One region of the Stenotrophomonas sp. Marseille-Q5258 genome, then DNA from elsewhere that is predicted to be linked to it. Evidence: predicted binding sites of a transcription regulator. Region 1 holds the regulator's gene; each other region holds the start of a gene.
The links. Region 1 encodes FliA, which starts transcription of late flagellar genes. Its sites were predicted from a motif close to TAAAGTTTNNCNNNCNNNGGCCGATAA; they were not measured.

Region 2: the regulator FliA is predicted to act here: its motif matches at 1,850-1,876, upstream of OC534_RS02205 (GGDEF domain-containing protein).
Region 3: the regulator FliA is predicted to act here: its motif matches at 1,603-1,629, upstream of OC534_RS03165 (methyl-accepting chemotaxis protein).
Region 4: the regulator FliA is predicted to act here: its motif matches at 1,417-1,443, upstream of OC534_RS19290 (methyl-accepting chemotaxis protein).

Annotation. Positions count from the first base shown of each region.
Region 1 covers NZ_CAMPPN010000005.1:498-4,706, reverse strand. The annotation lists gene OC534_RS03265 (AAA family ATPase) at 1-1,365, shown strand, start outside; gene OC534_RS03260 (MinD/ParA family protein) at 1,352-2,239, shown strand; gene OC534_RS03255 (RNA polymerase sigma factor FliA) at 2,236-2,982, shown strand; gene cheY (chemotaxis response regulator CheY) at 2,999-3,391, shown strand; gene OC534_RS03245 (protein phosphatase CheZ) at 3,391-4,005, shown strand; partial or broken gene OC534_RS03240 (Hpt domain-containing protein) at 4,010-4,209, shown strand, end outside.
Region 2 covers NZ_CAMPPN010000002.1:206,269-210,477, forward strand. The annotation lists gene OC534_RS02195 (dihydrolipoamide acetyltransferase family protein) at 1-1,044, shown strand, start outside; gene OC534_RS02200 (NAD-dependent dehydratase) at 1,145-1,786, opposite strand; gene OC534_RS02205 (GGDEF domain-containing protein) at 1,934-3,496, shown strand; gene OC534_RS02210 (sigma-70 family RNA polymerase sigma factor) at 3,547-4,062, shown strand; gene OC534_RS02215 (hypothetical protein) at 4,073-4,209, shown strand, end outside.
Region 3 covers NZ_CAMPPN010000003.1:202,202-206,410, reverse strand. The annotation lists gene OC534_RS03170 (methyl-accepting chemotaxis protein) at 1-1,481, shown strand, start outside; gene OC534_RS03165 (methyl-accepting chemotaxis protein) at 1,673-3,949, shown strand; gene OC534_RS03160 (CheR family methyltransferase) at 3,974-4,209, shown strand, end outside.
Region 4 covers NZ_CAMPPN010000001.1:12,987-17,195, forward strand. The annotation lists gene OC534_RS00075 (SulP family inorganic anion transporter) at 1-1,396, shown strand, start outside; gene OC534_RS19290 (methyl-accepting chemotaxis protein) at 1,566-4,106, shown strand.

The DNA of each region.
Region 1 (4,209 bases):
ACGCTGGATACCGCCAACGAAAACGTGCCCCCGCCGGGCAGCGCCGGCTTTGCCGCCACGCTGTCGCGGGCCAGTGTGGCCACCCCCGTCAATGAACCGTCGCTGCCGGAGCAGATCTTCGCGCCGTTCAATGTCGAACAGGCGGCCGCTGCTGCGCCCGCGCCGATCGCGGCCCCGGCCGCACCGGCCGCCGCGCCGATCAACCGCGCGCGCTTCGTGATCGACCCGCCGATGGACGATGCCCCGCACATCCAGATGTATGCACCGCCGGCCCAGGCGCCGGTGACGATGCCGCCGCTGCCGGTCGCCGCCGTGGCCGCGCCGGTGTCGGCGGTCCTGGACCCCGTGCCGGTGGCGCAACCGCCGGCACTGCCGGTCGCGGTCGCCGCTGCTGCAGCCGACATCGCGGCCGATGCGGTTGCGCGCCCCGCACCGGAACTGACCGTGGTGCCCCGGGACGACGAGGAAATCCGCCAGCTGCGTCACGAAGTGGCCGGCATGCGCCATGTGATCGAGCGCGAAATGCATCGCTTCACCGACGAGCGTCTGCGTGGCTCGCCGGTCCGAGCGGCCGCGTTGGACCTGATGGAGGAGTACGGCTTCGATGCCGGCATCAGCCGCGACGTGGCCCTGCAGATCCCGCTGGATACCGAAGCCCATCGCGGCCGCGGGCTGATGCTGGGCCTGCTGTCCAAGAAGCTGCCGATCGCCCCGGTCGATCCGCTTGACGCCGGTGGTGTGATCGCCCTGGTCGGTCCGACCGGTGCCGGCAAAACCACCACCATTGCAAAGCTGGCCTCGCGCTTCGCCGAGAAGCACGCCGCACGCGACGTGGCCCTGGTGACCACCGACACCGGCCGCATCGGCGCCCGCGAGCAGCTCTACGGGTTTGGCCGCCAGCTTGGCATCGCCGTGCATGAAGCCAACAGCGGCACCGACCTGAGCCAGCTGCTGGAGCGCCTGCAGGACTACAAGCTGGTTCTGATCGACACCGCCGGCCTTGGTCCGCGCGACCGTGCCCTCGCCGCGCAGCTGCAGTGGCTGCGGGCCGCCGACCGCATCCGCACCCTGCTGGTGCTGCCGGCCAATACCAGCTTCGGCGACATGGACGAAGTGGTCCGACGCTTCAGCGCTGCCAACCCGCAGGGCGTGGTGCTGAGCAAGCTGGACGAGACCGGCCGCTTCGGCACCGCCCTGTCCGTGGCGGTAGACCACTGCCTGCCGATCACCTGGGTGACCGACGGCCAGGACGTCCCGGAGGACCTGCACCGCGCCAGTGCGGCCAATCTCGTCCTTCGCCTTGAAGATTTGCGCCGCGCGGCCGATATGCCCTGCAACCCGGAGTTCAACCATGCCGTCGCGTGAGTACGCCAAGCTGACCAAGACCTTCCCGTTGTCGGCTACCCGCAGCCAACCGCTGGGCCCTGTCCGCACCATCGCCGTCACCGGCGGCAAGGGCGGCGTGGGCAAGACGAACGTTTCGGCCAACCTGGCCGTAGCGCTCGCGGACATGGGCAAACGCACGCTGCTGCTGGACGCCGACCTCGGCCTGGCCAACATCGATGTGATCCTCGGCCTGCAGCCGAAGGTGACCCTGGCCGACCTCGTCGCCGGGCGCTGCACGCTGGAGGAAGTGATCATGGAGGGCCCGGGCGGCGTGCTGGTGGTGCCGGCCGCGTCCGGTCGCCGCCACATGGCCGAACTGCAGCCGGCCGAACACGTGGGCCTGGTCAACGTGTTCTCCGAGCTGGAGCGCGAGCTGGACATCATGGTGGTGGACACCGCCGCCGGCATCACCGATGGCGTGCTCACCTTCTGCCAGGCCGCACAGGACACCGTGGTGGTGGTCTGTGACGAGCCGGCCTCGATCACCGACGCCTACGCACTGATCAAGGTGCTCTCCCGCGAGCGCGGCGTGGACCGCATCCAGGTGGTGGCCAACATGGTGCGCGACCCCAACGAAGGCCGCGTGCTCTACGAGAAGCTGACCCGGGTCTGCGAGAAGTTCCTCGCCGACGTGTCGCTCAACTACCTCGGCTGCGTTCCGCAGGACGACTGGCTGCGCCTGTCGGTGCAGCGCCAGCAGCCGGTGGTCAAGGCCTACCCGTCCAGTCCGTCGGCGCTGGCGATCACCGAGATCGCCCGCCGGACCGCCCGCTGGCAGGCCCCGACCGAGCCGCGCGGCGGCGTCGAGTTCTTCCTGGAACGCATCCTCAAACAACGCGGGGTGGCCGCATGAAAGGCGCCGCACAGTACAAAGAGGTCCAACGTACCGCCGCCAACGAGTGCATCGCCCAGCATTCGGACCTGGTGCGGCGCATCGCCCACCACCTGGCCGCGCGTCTGCCGGCGAGCGTGGAAGTGGATGACCTGATCCAGGCCGGCATGATGGGGCTGATCGAGGCCTCGCGCAGCTACGACGCCGACCAGGGCGCCTCGTTCGAGACCTACGCGTCGATCCGCATCCGCGGGTCGATGATCGATGAGATCCGTCGTGGCGACTGGGTGCCGCGATCGGTGCACCGCCGTGCACGCGATGCGGCCGCCACCATCCGCCGCCTGGAGCAGAGCACCGGCCGTGCCGCCAGCGCCACCGAAGTGGCCAACGCGATGGACATGCCGCTGCCGGAATACCTGCGACTGATGGAAGACGCCGCACGCGGCCAGGTACTGAGCCTGGAATCGCGGATCGAGGACCAGGGCGAGCTGGATACCGTCGCCCAGGGCGGCCCGACCCCGCAGCAGGTCCTGGAGCGCGGCGAGTTCGGCCGTGAGCTGGGCAATGCGATCGGCCTGCTCCCCGAGCGCGAACAACTGGTGCTGTCGCTGTACTACGAACAGGAATTGAACCTGAAAGAAATCGGCGCGGTGCTCGGGGTGAGTGAATCCCGGGTGTGCCAGATCCACGGCCAGGCGGTATTGCGCCTGCGCGGCCGACTGAAGATCTTCGAGGCGGCCGACGCCGGCCTCGAAAACCCTTGAAATCGAGGAAAGTGCTTTGAACAAGAACATGCGTATCCTGATCGTCGACGATTTTTCGACCATGCGTCGTATCGTCAAGAACCTGCTGGGCGATCTGGGCTTCACCAATACGGCCGAAGCCGAGGACGGGCATGCCGCGCTGGCACTGTTGCAGAGCCAGCCGTTCGACTTCGTGGTCACCGACTGGAACATGCCGGTGATGACCGGCATCGACCTGCTCAAGGCGATCCGTGCCGACGCCAAGCTGAAAACCCTGCCGGTGCTGATGGTGACGGCTGAAGCCAAGCGCGAGCAGATCATCGAAGCGGCCCAGTCCGGCGTCAACGGCTACATCATCAAGCCGTTCACCGCACAGACGCTGGAAGAGAAGCTCGGCAAGATCTTCGAACGCCTGGCAGCGAGCGCCTGATGGAAACCCTCAGCGACAAATCGGCGCTGGTGCAGCGCCTGCAGGACGCCCTGGCCGCGCTGGAAGGCGGCGACGAGGCCGGCTGGCGCCGGGAAATCGACGCGCTGGCGGCCCTGCGCACGCAGCCGATGATGGCCGGCCTGAACCGGCTCGCGCGCGAGCTCGGCCAGGCACTGGGCGAACTGCCCAGCCTGCCCAGCGAAGCCGGCGAACTGGACGACGCCTGCGCGCGCCTGGACCACGTGGTGGCGATGACCGAACAGGCCACCCACCGCACCCTGGACCTGGCCGAAGAATGCCGCGCGTTGACCGAACAACTGCGCGCCAACGGGCTCAGTCCGGACCAGGACCTGCAGCTGGACCGCATCCGCCACAACCTCACCGAGATCGCCCTGACCCAGAGCTACCAGGATCTGACCGGGCAGATCATCCGCCGCGTGGTCGGCATCGTGCGCCGCGTGCACGAAGGCTTCGGCGCGCTCGGCCTGCCGCCGCAGGAAGACGACGCGCGCCGGCGCGACACCGGCCTGGCCGGCCCGGCCGTCACGGGCCTGGACCGCCACCAGGTTTCCCAGGTCGACGCTGACGACCTGCTCTCCGATTTGGGGTTGTAAGACGATGAGTGCTGTTCCGGACGACATTGCCGCCGATTTCATTCTCGAGGCCCAGGAGATCCTGGATCGCCTCGGCGAACAGCTGGTGTCGCTGGAGCAGTCGCCCCAGGATACGGATCAGCTCAACGCCGTGTTCCGCGGCTTCCACACCCTCAAGGGCGGTGCCGGCTTTCTCGGCATCCAGGCGATGGTGGAGCTGTGCCA
Region 2 (4,209 bases), on a different contig from region 1:
CCGCCGCCGATCCCGGCAGCGGCAGCGGTGGAAGACGCCAAGCCCGCCGCCGAGCGTGATGACGCCGGCACCGTGGTCGGTGCGATGCAGAGCTCCAACGCCGTGCATGCCGAACAGGCACTGGCCGTGGGCGGGGTCAAGGCCGTGCCGGCCGTGCGCGCCACCGCCCGCAAGCTGGGCGTGGACCTGAGCCGCGTGCGCGCCACCGGCGCCGATGGCGCGGTGACGATGGCCGACGTGAAGCAGGCTGCTGCCGACGGCAGCGCCAAGGTCGGTGCCGCACCGGCGCCGGTCGCCGCCGCGCCGGTTGCCGCCGCTGCACCGGTGGCCCGCCAGAGCGAGGCCCGCGCCCCGCTGTCCGCGGCAGGCAAGCCGATGCGCACCCAGCCGCCGGGCGTTGTCGCCAAGGGCCAGCCGGAACAGCTCAAGGGCGTGCGCCGCAACATGGCGCGGGTGATGGCCGACGCGCACAGCAAGGTCGTCCCGACCACGTTGAACGACGACGCCGACATCCATGCCTGGGTGCCGGGCAACGACGTCACCGCGCGCCTGGTCCGTGCGATCGTGGTGGGCTGCCAGAAGGTGCCGGCGCTCAACGCCTGGTTCGACGGCGACGCCCTGACCCGCACGTTGCACGCGCACGTGGATGTGGGCATCGCGGTGGACACCGACGACGGTCTGTTCGTGCCGGCGCTGCGCAATGCCGACGTGCTCGATGCACGCGGCATCCGCGAAGGCGTCAATCGCCTGCGCGAGCAGGTGGAATCCCGCGCGATCGCCGCCTCCGAACTGAGTGGCTACACCATTTCGCTGTCCAACTTCGGCATGTTCGCCGGCCGCTATGCGACCCCGGTCGTCGTGCCGCCCTGCGTGGCCATCGTCGGTGCCGGCCGTGCCCGCCACCAGATGACCCCGGTGATGGGTGGCGTGGAAGCGCACAAGGTGATTCCGCTGTCGGTGACCTTTGACCACCGCGCGGCCACCGGCGGCGAAGCCGCCCGCTTCCTGCGCGCGATGCTGGACGACCTGGCCTTGGCCAGTTGATCCACAGGTAGGAAGAGGTACCGGCCGCAGGTCGGTACCACGAAGAAGCCGGGCATTGCCCGGCTTTTTTTTCATCGCGTCAGCCCGGCCCGGCCCGACACTACCGGCGCGGCGCCAGCCGCGCCGAGTCGATGACGTGGACGCCCGGACGCGGCGACAGCGCCGCCTCCAGCATTTCTCCGGCGATGGTGTGCGCCGGGTTGATCCGCCAGCCTCGCGGCAGGACCGGGCCCAGTGCGCCCAGCACGATGCTGGCCAGGTGTTCGCCGGCCCTCCGCTCGGCGCGCTCGCCCCCGATCAACCCTGGGCGCACCAGCGTCAGCGACGGATATCCCAGGCCGCGCAGGTCCTGTTCCAGCCGGCCTTTGACCCGGTTGTAGAAGAACCGCGAGCCTGCGTCGGCGCCCATCGCCGAATTCAACACAAAGGCATGGGCGCCATGCGCCTGCGCCAGGGTGGCCACCTGCAGCGGATAATCGTGGTCGACGCGGGCGAATGCCTCGCGGCTCCCGGCCTGCTTGATGGTGGTGCCCAGCGCGCAGATCACCGCATCCACCGCCCACCAGTCCGCGTCGACGGGCAGCCGCTCGAAATCGACCACCGGATTGACCAGGACCGGGTCGCTCTGCTCCAGCGGACGGCGCGTGGGCGCTACCACCGCATCGCAGCGCGCATCGTCCAGCAGCTGCAGCAGGACCTGCCCGCCGACCAGCCCGGTCGCCCCTGCCAGCATCACCTTCATCGCACGCTCCTGCTTTCCGATTGCCTACCATCGTGGCATACCGACCGTGCCCGGTCCGTGGGTTCAAGCCGGCGTTCCCGGCGCCGATACTGTTCCAACCTCCCACCCGCCCGGCCCGCGCGCCGGAAACCCGCCAAGGACCTGCGCATGACCGACCCGCACGACGCTCCCCCCAGCCCCGGTACCGCCGTGGGCCGGCTGCTGTCGCGGCGCCAGGTCGACACCCGCGTGATCGAGGAGGCCGGCGTCGCTGCCGCCGGTCCCAAGGGCGGCAGCAGCGCGATGCTGCAGCGCCTGTTCGCCGGGGCCGAGCAGCCCGAGCCGCTGCTGGCCGCCTTTGCCCACGGCATGTCCACGCTGCCCGGCGAGCTGGGCGACATGGGACTGCGCCTGCAATCGGCGCAGCGCAGCGCCGACTGGGTCAGCTACGGCCGCGCGATGCGCCAGCTGATCGACAAGTACATCCGCACCATCGAGCAGGAAAGCCCGGACGGGCAGCCCGACAGCCTGCGCCTGCGCGAGCTGCTGCGGCACACGCTCGGGGTCACGGTGGCCAGCCTGCTGCAGAACATGCCCGAGCTGAAGGACGAACCGGCGCGCATCGCCGGCGACCTGCGCCATTGGCATCCCGGCCAGCCGCTGCAGCCGATCGAGCAGCGCCTGCGCGAGCTCACCCACCAGATCGGCGTGCGCAGCGATGGCTGGCAGGAGCAGCAGGAGCTGCTGCTGAGCCTGTTCGACCTGCTGCTGGACAACATCGGCGAGCTGCTCGACGACAGCAGCTGGCTGCACGGCCAGGTGCACGCGGTGCGGGCCCTGATCGGTGGCCCGCTGGACCGCGACTCGGTCGAACAGGCGCGCGCCAACCTGCGCGAGGTGATCTACAAGCAGGGGCTGCTCAAGCAGGGCATCAGCGACTCCAAGGCGGCCATGAAACACCTGATGGGAGGCTTCATCGAACGCCTGGACGGCATGGCGGTCAGTACCGGCGAGTACCACGACCGGATCAGCAGCTATGCCCTGGCATTGAAGGAAGCACGCAGCATCGCCGACCTCAACCTGCTGCTTCAGGATGTGCTGCAGGACACCGGCCGGGTCCAGGAACAGGCCCTGCAGGCACGCGACCACCTGGGCAACGCACGCCGCGAAGTCGAACAGGCCGAAGCGCGCATCGCCGTGCTGGAGCAGGAACTGCGCGATGTTTCCGGACTGGTCCGCACCGATCCCCTGACCGGCGCGCTCAACCGCCGTGGCTTCGATGAACTGCTGGAGCGCGAACTGGCCCGGGCCGCCCGGCAGGCCCACCCGCTGGCGCTGGCCCTGATCGACCTGGACGACTTCCACCAGACCAACGATACGCACGGCCATGCCGGCGGCGATGCGGTCCTGCGGCACCTGGTCGCGGTCTGCCAGCTGCACCTGCGCAGCAGCGATGCGATCGCGCGCCTGGGCGGCGATGAGTTCGTGCTGCTGCTGCCGGAAACGCCGGGTGCGGACAGCATGTCCACCCTGCTGCGCCTGCAGCGCTCGCTGGCCCAGCGCCCGCTGCCTCTGGACCAGCAGCGGGTGCCGGTGCACTTCAGCGCCGGCATCGCGCAGTGGCAGCCGGGCGAGGACGCCGACACGCTGCTGCGCCGGGCCGATGCGGCCCTCTATGCGGCCAAGCGGGTTGGCAAGAACCGCGTGCAGGCGGCCGATCCTCCGCGCTGAGCGCACCGTGTGATATCGGCCGCGTCCCTGCGAATCATCCGGGTATGGACATGACTGCCACCGCCCCTGCCGATCCCCGCGCCCAGTTCGCCGCGTTGCTGGCCCAGCACCGCGGCATCGTGCTGAAGATCGCCCGCGGCTACTGCGCCCACCACGAGGACCGGCTGGACCTGATCCAGGACATCAGCGTGCAGGCCTGGGATGCTTTCGACAGCTTCGATCCGGCGCGCGCCCGCTTCTCCACCTGGCTGTACCGGGTGGCGTTGAACCTGGCCATCTCGCAGTTGCGCCGCCAGCAGCTGCGCCAGCGCCACCACGCGGTGCTGGACGAGGCGGCATTGGCCGCCGACGACGGTGTGCCGGCTGAACACCGGCAGACGCTGCGGCAGCTGGAGGCGGCGATCCGGGCGCTGCCGCCCCTGGACCGGGCGCTGATGCTGCTGCACCTGGATGACCACGACCACCGCCAGATCGCCGAGATCCTGGGCATCAGCAGCGCCAATGTCTCCACCCGCCTGCACCGCCTGCGCCAGCAGCTGCGGGCGCGGTTCGACCCCACTCTCTGAGGGCACCACCATGCACAACGACCCGCTCCAGCATCTCTGGCAGCAGTACGCCGGCACCGACGGCAACGAGGGCCCCGCCGCGATGGATGCCTGGCGCCGCCACCGGCAGCACGCCGTGCAGCGCCAGCTGTCGGCCTTCGGGACACT
Region 3 (4,209 bases), on a different contig from region 1:
TCGTCTATACCAACCGCGCCCTGCAGCACACGCTCACCCGGTACCAGGACGAAATCCGCAAGGACCTGCCGGACTTCGATGCCGCCACCTCGCTGATCGGCAAGCCGGTGACCGTGCTCGAACACGGCAACGAGATGGACCAGCGCACCTTGAGCCAGCTCAAGGAGCATGGCGTCAGCCGCCGTCCGATGCAGTTCGGCGACGCCCAGTTCGCGCAGGTGGTCTCCTCCATCGCCAACGAGCAGGGCGACACCGTCGGCCACGTGGTCGAATGGCGCGACCGCACCCCGGAAGCCGCCGTCGAAGCCGAGGTGGCCCGCGTCATCGCCCAGGCCGCCGCCGGCGACCTGTCCGGCCGCATCGATGACGCCGGCAAGGAAGGCTTCTTCCTGCAGCTGGCCCAGCAGATCAACGGCCTGCTCGAAGCCAACGCGAGCAGCATCGACCAGGTCTCCGGCCTGCTTGCCGCCCTGTCGCAGGGCGACCTGAGCGCACGCATGCACGGCGACTTCCACGGCGTGTTCGCCCGCATGCGCGACGACGCCAACGCCACTGCCGAGCAGCTCAGCGGGATCGTCACCCGCATCAAACAGTCCAGCCAGGCCATCAGCTCGGCCGCGAGCGAAATCGCCACCGGCAACAGCGACCTGTCGCGCCGCACCGAGCAGCAGGCGGCCAACCTGGAAGAAACCGCCGCCTCGATGGAGGAACTGACCTCCACCGTGCGCCAGAACGCCGAGCACGCCCGCCAGGCCAACCAGCTCGCCATCGGCGCGCACACCGTGGCCTCGCAGGGCGGTGAGGTGGTCGGCCAGGTGGTCACCACCATGAGTGCGATCCAGACCTCGTCCAGGAAGATCGCCGAGATCATCTCGGTCATCGACGGCATCGCCTTCCAGACCAACATCCTCGCGCTGAACGCGGCCGTGGAAGCGGCGCGTGCCGGTGAGCAGGGTCGCGGTTTCGCGGTGGTCGCCAGTGAAGTGCGCACCCTGGCCCAGCGCTCGGCCGGCGCGGCGAAGGAAATCAAGGGCCTGATCGACGACTCGGTCGGCAAGGTCAACGACGGGTCGGCGCTCGTGCACAAGGCCGGTGCCACGATGGGCGAGATCGTCGCCTCGGTCCAGCGCGTGACCGACATCATGGCCGAGATCTCCGCCGCCTCGCAGGAACAGTCGGCCGGCATCGAGCAGGTCAACCAGACCGTGGTGCAGATGGACGAAACCACCCAGCAGAACGCCGCGCTGGTGGAAGAAGCCACCGCCGCCGCGCGGGCGATGGAAGAACAGGCTGGCCACCTCAGCGATGCCGTGTCGATCTTCACGCTGGACGAGCGCGACCTGGCACCGGCACCGGTCGCCGCCCCGGTCGCTGCCGCACCGCGCCCGATCCGTTCGACGCCGGCGCCGGCACCGGCTCGCCGTGCGCCGAACCGGCCGGTCGCCACCGAACTGGCCGACGGCGACTGGCAGGAGTTCTAAGCGCGTCGCGCCGGTCAACGACTGAACCGCGAAAGGCTCCGGTGCGAAGGCACCGGAGCCTTTTTCCTTTGCGGCGTCCGCGCCATCCGCCTGCAACCTGAATACGCTCAGCCTGCACACCTCAACCGCAGCGGTTCGCGGCCGATAACTGCATTGCCGCGACACGTTCGCCGACCAACGATGCCATGCCCATGACCTTGATCAGCCGCTGGAACCAGTACTTCTCCAACCTGTCCGTCCGTCGCAAGCTCAACCTGCTGACGGCGCTGATCGCCGTGGGCGTCATCGCCCTCGCGGTGATCGCCGCCCGCATGCAGTACCTGGACCTGACCGACACCCGCAAGGACAGCCTGAAAATCCAGGTCGAACTGACCTACGGCATCCTGGACCACTACCATCACCTCGCCGAAACCGGCGAGCTGACCGACGCGGCGGCCAAGGAGGCCGCGCTGCTGGCGCTGGACCGCATGCGCGCCGACAACGACGCCTACTACTACAGCGTCTACGACACGCAGTACCGCGTGCTGATGCATCCGTTCCGCAAGGACCTGATCGGCAAGGACATGAAGGACTTCCGTTCCGAGGACGGCGTGCGCCTGTTCTACGACATGGTCGGCATGGCCCGCCTGGGCGGCGGCGTGGTCTCCTACAAGTGGGCCAAGGCCGGTGAAGAAGGGCTGTTCGACAAGTCCTCCTATGCCGGGATGTACGCCCCGTGGCAGTGGGTCATCAGCAGTGGCGTGTACATGGAAGACGTGCAGCAGCAGGCACTGGTGTTCACCGCGATCATGACCGCCGCCGGCGGCGCGCTGGTTCTGATCGTCCTGGCCCTGAGCTGGCTGATCGGCAACCGCATCACCCTGCCCCTGCGCCAGGCCACCACCGTTGCCGAGAGCATCGCGCGCGGCAGGCTGGACAGCCGCATCGGCGAGCAGGCCCACGATGAGCCTGGCCGCCTGCTCGAGGCCATGTCGCGCATGCAGAGCCAGCTGCACGGGGTCATCACCGCCCAGCGCGACATGGCCCGCCGCCATGACGCCGGCGAGGTCAGCTACCGCATCGACGAGAGCGCCTTCCCCGGCGAGTACGGGCTGATGGTGCATGAGACCAACACCCTGGTGGGCGCCCACGTGCAGACGATGGAGGCGGTGCTGGAAGTGGTCAAGGCGTACGCGGTCGGCGATCTGCGCGCCGACATCGCGCGCTACCCTGGCGAGAAGGCAGCCATCACCGCCACCGTGGACACGGTCAAACAGAATCTGGGCAGCATCAATGCCGAGATCAAGCGGCTGGCAACGGCCGCGGCGGCCGGCGACTTCAGCCAGCGCGGCGACAGCACGCGGTTCGATCACGATTTCCGCCTGATGATCACCAACCTCAACGCCATGATGCAGGTCAGCGACGAGAACCTGGGCAAGCTGTCCGCGCTGCTGTCGGCCATTGCCGAGGGGGACCTCACCGCGCGCATGCAGGGCCGGTTCGAGGGCGTGTTCGCCACCATGCGCGATGACGCCAACGCGACCGTCACGCAACTGACCCGCATCGTCGGCCAGATCCAGGAGTCGGCCAGCAGCATCAACCAGGCTGCCGGCGAAATCGCCACCGGCAACAGCGACCTGTCGCGCCGCACCGAACAGCAGGCGGCCAACCTGGAAGAAACCGCCGCGTCGATGGAGGAACTGACCTCCACCGTGCGCCAGAATGCCGAACATGCCCGCCAGGCCAACCAGCTCGCCATCGGGGCGCACACCGTGGCTTCGCAGGGCGGTGACGTGGTGAGCCAGGTGGTCACCACCATGAGTGCGATCGAAGCCTCGTCCCGGAAGATTGCCGACATCATCTCGGTCATCGACGGCATCGCCTTCCAGACCAACATCCTCGCGCTGAACGCGGCCGTGGAAGCGGCGCGTGCCGGTGAGCAGGGTCGCGGTTTCGCCGTGGTCGCCAGCGAAGTGCGCACCCTGGCCCAGCGCTCGGCCGGCGCGGCGAAGGAGATCAAGGGCCTGATCGACGACTCGGTCGGCAAGGTCAACGACGGGTCGGCACTGGTGCACAAGGCCGGTGCCACGATGGGCGAGATCGTCGCCTCGGTGCAGCGCGTGACCGACATCATGGCGGAGATTTCGGCGGCCTCGCAGGAACAGTCGGCCGGCATCGAGCAGGTCAACCAGACCGTGGTGCAGATGGACGAAACCACCCAGCAGAACGCCGCGCTGGTGGAAGAAGCCACCGCCGCCGCGCGGGCGATGGAGGAGCAGGCCACGCAGCTGGCCGATGCCGTGTCGATCTTCCGTCTGGACAACCAGGTGGCCGCGGCGGTCAGCGCGGTGACCGCGCGCATCAGCCGTGCCGCGCCGCAGCCGGTACGCAGCACGCCGGCCCGCACCGTGGCCCCCGCCGCCGGGCCCGCAGCGCATGCGCCACGTGCCGCGCTGCCCCGCGACGACGGCCATTGGCAGGAGTTCTGAGCCGTGTCCACGCCTCCCCCCGTTGTGGCCACCTCGCAGGCCGGTCGCGAGTTCGAGTTCGCCGACCGCGACTTCCGCCGCATCTGCGACCTGATCTACCAGCGCGTCGGCATCTCGCTGGCGCCGGCCAAGCGCGACATGGTCTATGGCCGCCTGTCGCGCCGCCTGCGCGCACTCGGCATGCGCAGCTTCCACGACTACCTCGACCAGCTCGAAGCCCACGGCGGCGACGAATGGCAGGCGTTCACCAATGCGTTGAC
Region 4 (4,209 bases), on a different contig from region 1:
GCTGATCCCCGAAGCGATCGCCTTCTCGATCATCGCCGGCGTCGACCCCAAGGTCGGTTTGTACGCGTCGTTCTGCATCGCGGTGGTCACCGCCATCGCCGGCGGCCGCCCCGGCATGATTTCGGCGGCCACCGGCGCGATGGCCCTGGTGATGGTCGACCTCGTCCGCGACCACGGCCTGCAGTACCTGCTGGCTGCGACGATCCTGGCCGGCCTGCTGCAGGTGGTGGCCGGCGCATTGAAGCTGGGGGCCCTCATGCGCTTCGTGTCGCGTTCGGTGATCACCGGTTTCGTCAACGCCCTGGCCATCCTGATCTTCCTGGCGCAGATGCCCGAGCTGATCGGACGGTCCTGGCAGGTATGGGCGGTGTGCGCGGCCGGGCTGGCGATCATCTACCTGCTGCCGCGGCTGACCCGTGCGGTGCCGTCGCCGCTGGTGGCGATCGTGGTGCTGACCGCGCTGTCGATCGGATTTGGCTGGGAGGTGCGCACGGTCGGCGACATGGGCGCACTGCCGGACAGCCTGCCGACGTTCCTGTTCCCGGATGTCCCGTTGACCTGGGACACGCTGCGCCTGCTGCTGCCGGTGTCGGCGACGCTGGCGGTCGTGGGTCTGCTGGAGTCGATGATGACCGCGCAGATCGTCGAGGACATGACCGACACCCCCAGCCAGCGCAACCGCGAATGCGCCGGACAGGGCCTGGCCAACATCACCGCCGGGCTGTTCGGCGGCATGGGCGGCTGCGCGATGATCGGGCAGTCGGTGATCAACGTGTCCTCGGGCGGGCGCGGGCGGCTGTCGTGCCTGGTCGCCGGTGTGCTGTTGCTGCTGCTGGTGGTCTATGGCGCCCACTGGGTGCGGCAGATTCCGATGGCCGCGCTGGTGGCGGTGATGATCATGGTCAGCATCGGCACCTTCCATTGGCGCTCGTTCCAGGAACTGCGGCTGCACCCGAAGAGCTCGTCGCTGGTGATGGTGGCCACCGTGGTGGTCACCGTGATCACCCACGACCTGGCCAAGGGCGTGTTGACCGGGGTGCTGCTGTCGGCGCTGTTCTTCGCCCGCAAGGTGGGGCGCATGCTCGATGTCCACGCCGTCGCGCAGGCCGATGGCAGCTGCACCTACACCGTCGCCGGGCAGGTGTTCTTCGCGTCGGCCGGGCAGTTCGCTGCCAGCTTTGATCTGCAGCATGTTCCCGCGCGCGTGGTGATCGACCTGTCGAACGCGCACTTCTGGGACCTCAGCGCGGTGGCTGCGCTGGAACGGGTGGTGGCCAGGCTGCGTGCGCATGGCGCGCAGGTCGAGGTCCGCGGGCTCAATGCGGCCAGCCAGACCCTGGTCGAGCGCCTGGCGCGGACACCGGGCGTGGATGGGCTGCCACCGGGCGGACACTGAACCCGGTCAGGAAACGCGGCTAAACATCGGCGCGGCAAGGCCGTTATCCAGCTCAATGCCCGGTGCGTGAGTGTCACCGTCCCGGGCTGGACCGCAATGGACTGCGCGATGCCGTAGTGGCGCTCGATGGCGTCCGCTGACCCTGTACCCTATTTCCGGAACCGCCCCCATGCCTGCGTCCCGCTCGACCGCTTCCAAGCGCCCCGGCAGCATCGCCAACCGGCTGATGCTCGGTACCGCACTGATTGCCATGCTCTGCTTCGGCGTCACCGCGGCCATCAGCTACCGCGAAGCCAGCCAGGCGCTGGTGGAGTCCTCGCGGCGGACCATGCAGAGCCAGGCCGAGGCCGAGGCGCGCCGGGTCAATACCGACCTGTCCGCTGCGTTCGCCACCAGCCAGGCACTGGCCGACAGCCTGGTGGTGCAGCATGCCGCCGGCACGCTGTCGCGCGGCACCGCCGCACAGATCCTGCAGCAGCAGCTGCGCTCGCACCCGGAGTGGGTGGGCCTGGGCACGCTGTGGGAACCGCAGGCGTTCGACGGCAAGGATGCCGATTTCGTCGATGCCGAGGCCCACGATGCCACCGGCCGCTTCATGAGCTACTGGGCCTGGCAGGACGGCAACCCGGTGCAGGACGTGCTCAAGGGCTACGACGTGCCTGGCGACGGCGACTGGTACCTGCGCCCGCGCGAGCTCAAGCGCCCCACCGTGGCCGAGCCGTACCGCTATGAGATCGGCGGCAAGCCGGTGCTGATGACCACGCTGTCCACGCCGGTGCTGGACAACGGCACCTTCCTCGGTGCGGTGACCGTGGACTTCGGCCTGGCCGCACTGCAGGAGCGCCTGGCCGCGCTGCGTCCGATGGGCGAGGGCCATGTGGAGCTGATTTCGCCGGCCGGCATCGTGCTGGCCGCCGCCGACGCCAAGGAGATCGGCACGCGCCGCGAGGACGCGGCGACCCGCCGCCTGCTGGCGCAGATCGCGGCGGACAAGCCGTACGAGGATTTCCACCAAGACGCCGCCGGCAACGTCAAGGCGTACGTGCCGCTGCGCATCGGCGGCAGCCAGGAGCGCTTCGCGCTCGGCGTGATCGTGCCGCACGACCTGATCACCGCGCAGGCCCGCGCGCTGCTCTGGATCATCCTGGCCGTGGGCCTGGGCGCGGCGCTGGTGCTCAGCGGCAGCGTCTATGTGCTGCTGCGCCGCCAGGCGATCCGTCCGCTGGCCGATGCGGTGCGGCTGTCGGCCGAGGTCGCCGACGGTCGCCTGGATACGCCGTTGCCGGCGGTGCGCGATGACGAAGTGGGCCGCCTGCTGCAGTCGATGCAGCGCATGCGCGACCAGCTGCAGGCGGTGATGACCGCCCAGGCCGAGATGGCACGGCGCCACGAAGCCGGCGAGCTGAGCTACCGCATGGATGCCGAGGGGTTCCCCGGCGCGTACGGCCGCATGGTGCACGACACCAACCACCTGGTGGGTGCCAACATCGGCGTGACCCGGCGCCTGGTCGAGGTGATGCAGCGCTATGCGGTCGGCGACCTCACCCCGGACATGGACCGCCTGCCCGGTGAGCAGGCCGCGTTCACCGCGGCGATGGATACCACCAAGGGCAACCTGCGCGCGATCAACACCCAGATCCAGGATCTGGCCGGCGCGGCGGCCATCGGCGACTTCAGCCAGCGCGGCGACGTGGTGCGGTTCGACCACGACTTCCGCCTGATGGTGGAGAACCTCAACACCATGATGCAGGTGAGCGACGACAACCTGCAGCAGATTTCCGACCTGCTGCAGGCGATCGCGGCGGGCGACCTGACCGCGCGCATGCACGGTGAGTTCCACGGCGTGTTCGCCCGCATGCGCGACGATGCCGATACCACCGTGAGCCAGCTCACCGACATCGTCGGCCGTATCCAGCAGGCCACCGACAGCATCAACCTGGCCGCCGGCGAGATCGCCTCGGGCAACAGCGATCTGTCGCGCCGCACCGAGCAGCAGGCCGCCAGTCTGGAGGAAACCGCGGCATCGATGGAAGAGCTGACCTCCACCGTGCGTCAGAATGCCGACCATGCGGTGCAGGCCAACCAGCTGGCCGCCGGCGCTGCCGAGGTAGCGTCGCAGGGTGGCCTGGTGGTGGGCCAGGTGGTGACGACGATGGCCGGTATCGAAGCGTCGTCCAAGCGCATCGCCGAGATCATCACGGTCATCGACGGGATCGCGTTCCAGACCAACATCCTGGCCCTGAACGCAGCGGTGGAAGCGGCGCGCGCGGGTGAGCAGGGCCGTGGTTTCGCGGTGGTCGCCTCTGAAGTGCGCGCCTTGGCGCAGCGCTCGGCCGGCGCGGCCAAGGAGATCAAGACGCTGATCGACGATTCGGTCGAGCAGGTCAGCCAGGGCTCGGCGCTGGTGCAGACCGCCGGCCGAACGATGGAGGACATCGTCAGCGGCGTGCGCCGGGTCAACGACATCATGGCCGAGATCTCGGCGGCCTCGAAGGAACAGTCGGCCGGCATCGAGCAGGTCAACCAGACCATCACCCAGATGGACGAAACCACGCAGCAGAACGCAGCGCTGGTCGAAGAAGCGACGGCAGCGGCACGTGCGATGGAAGAGCAGGCACAGCAGCTGGGCACCGCAGTGTCGATCTTCCGCCTGCAGGCGCCGGCCGCACCGGTGCAGCGTGCGGGCGGACGCGCACCGGCAACGGTGTGAGCCAGGCGTCCGGCATGCGCGTCGATGCATGCCGGCACCGGCGCGCTTCACCCTGGAATCATCGGGCGGTCCTAGACTTGCGGGCGTTCCCCTGACCGCGCAG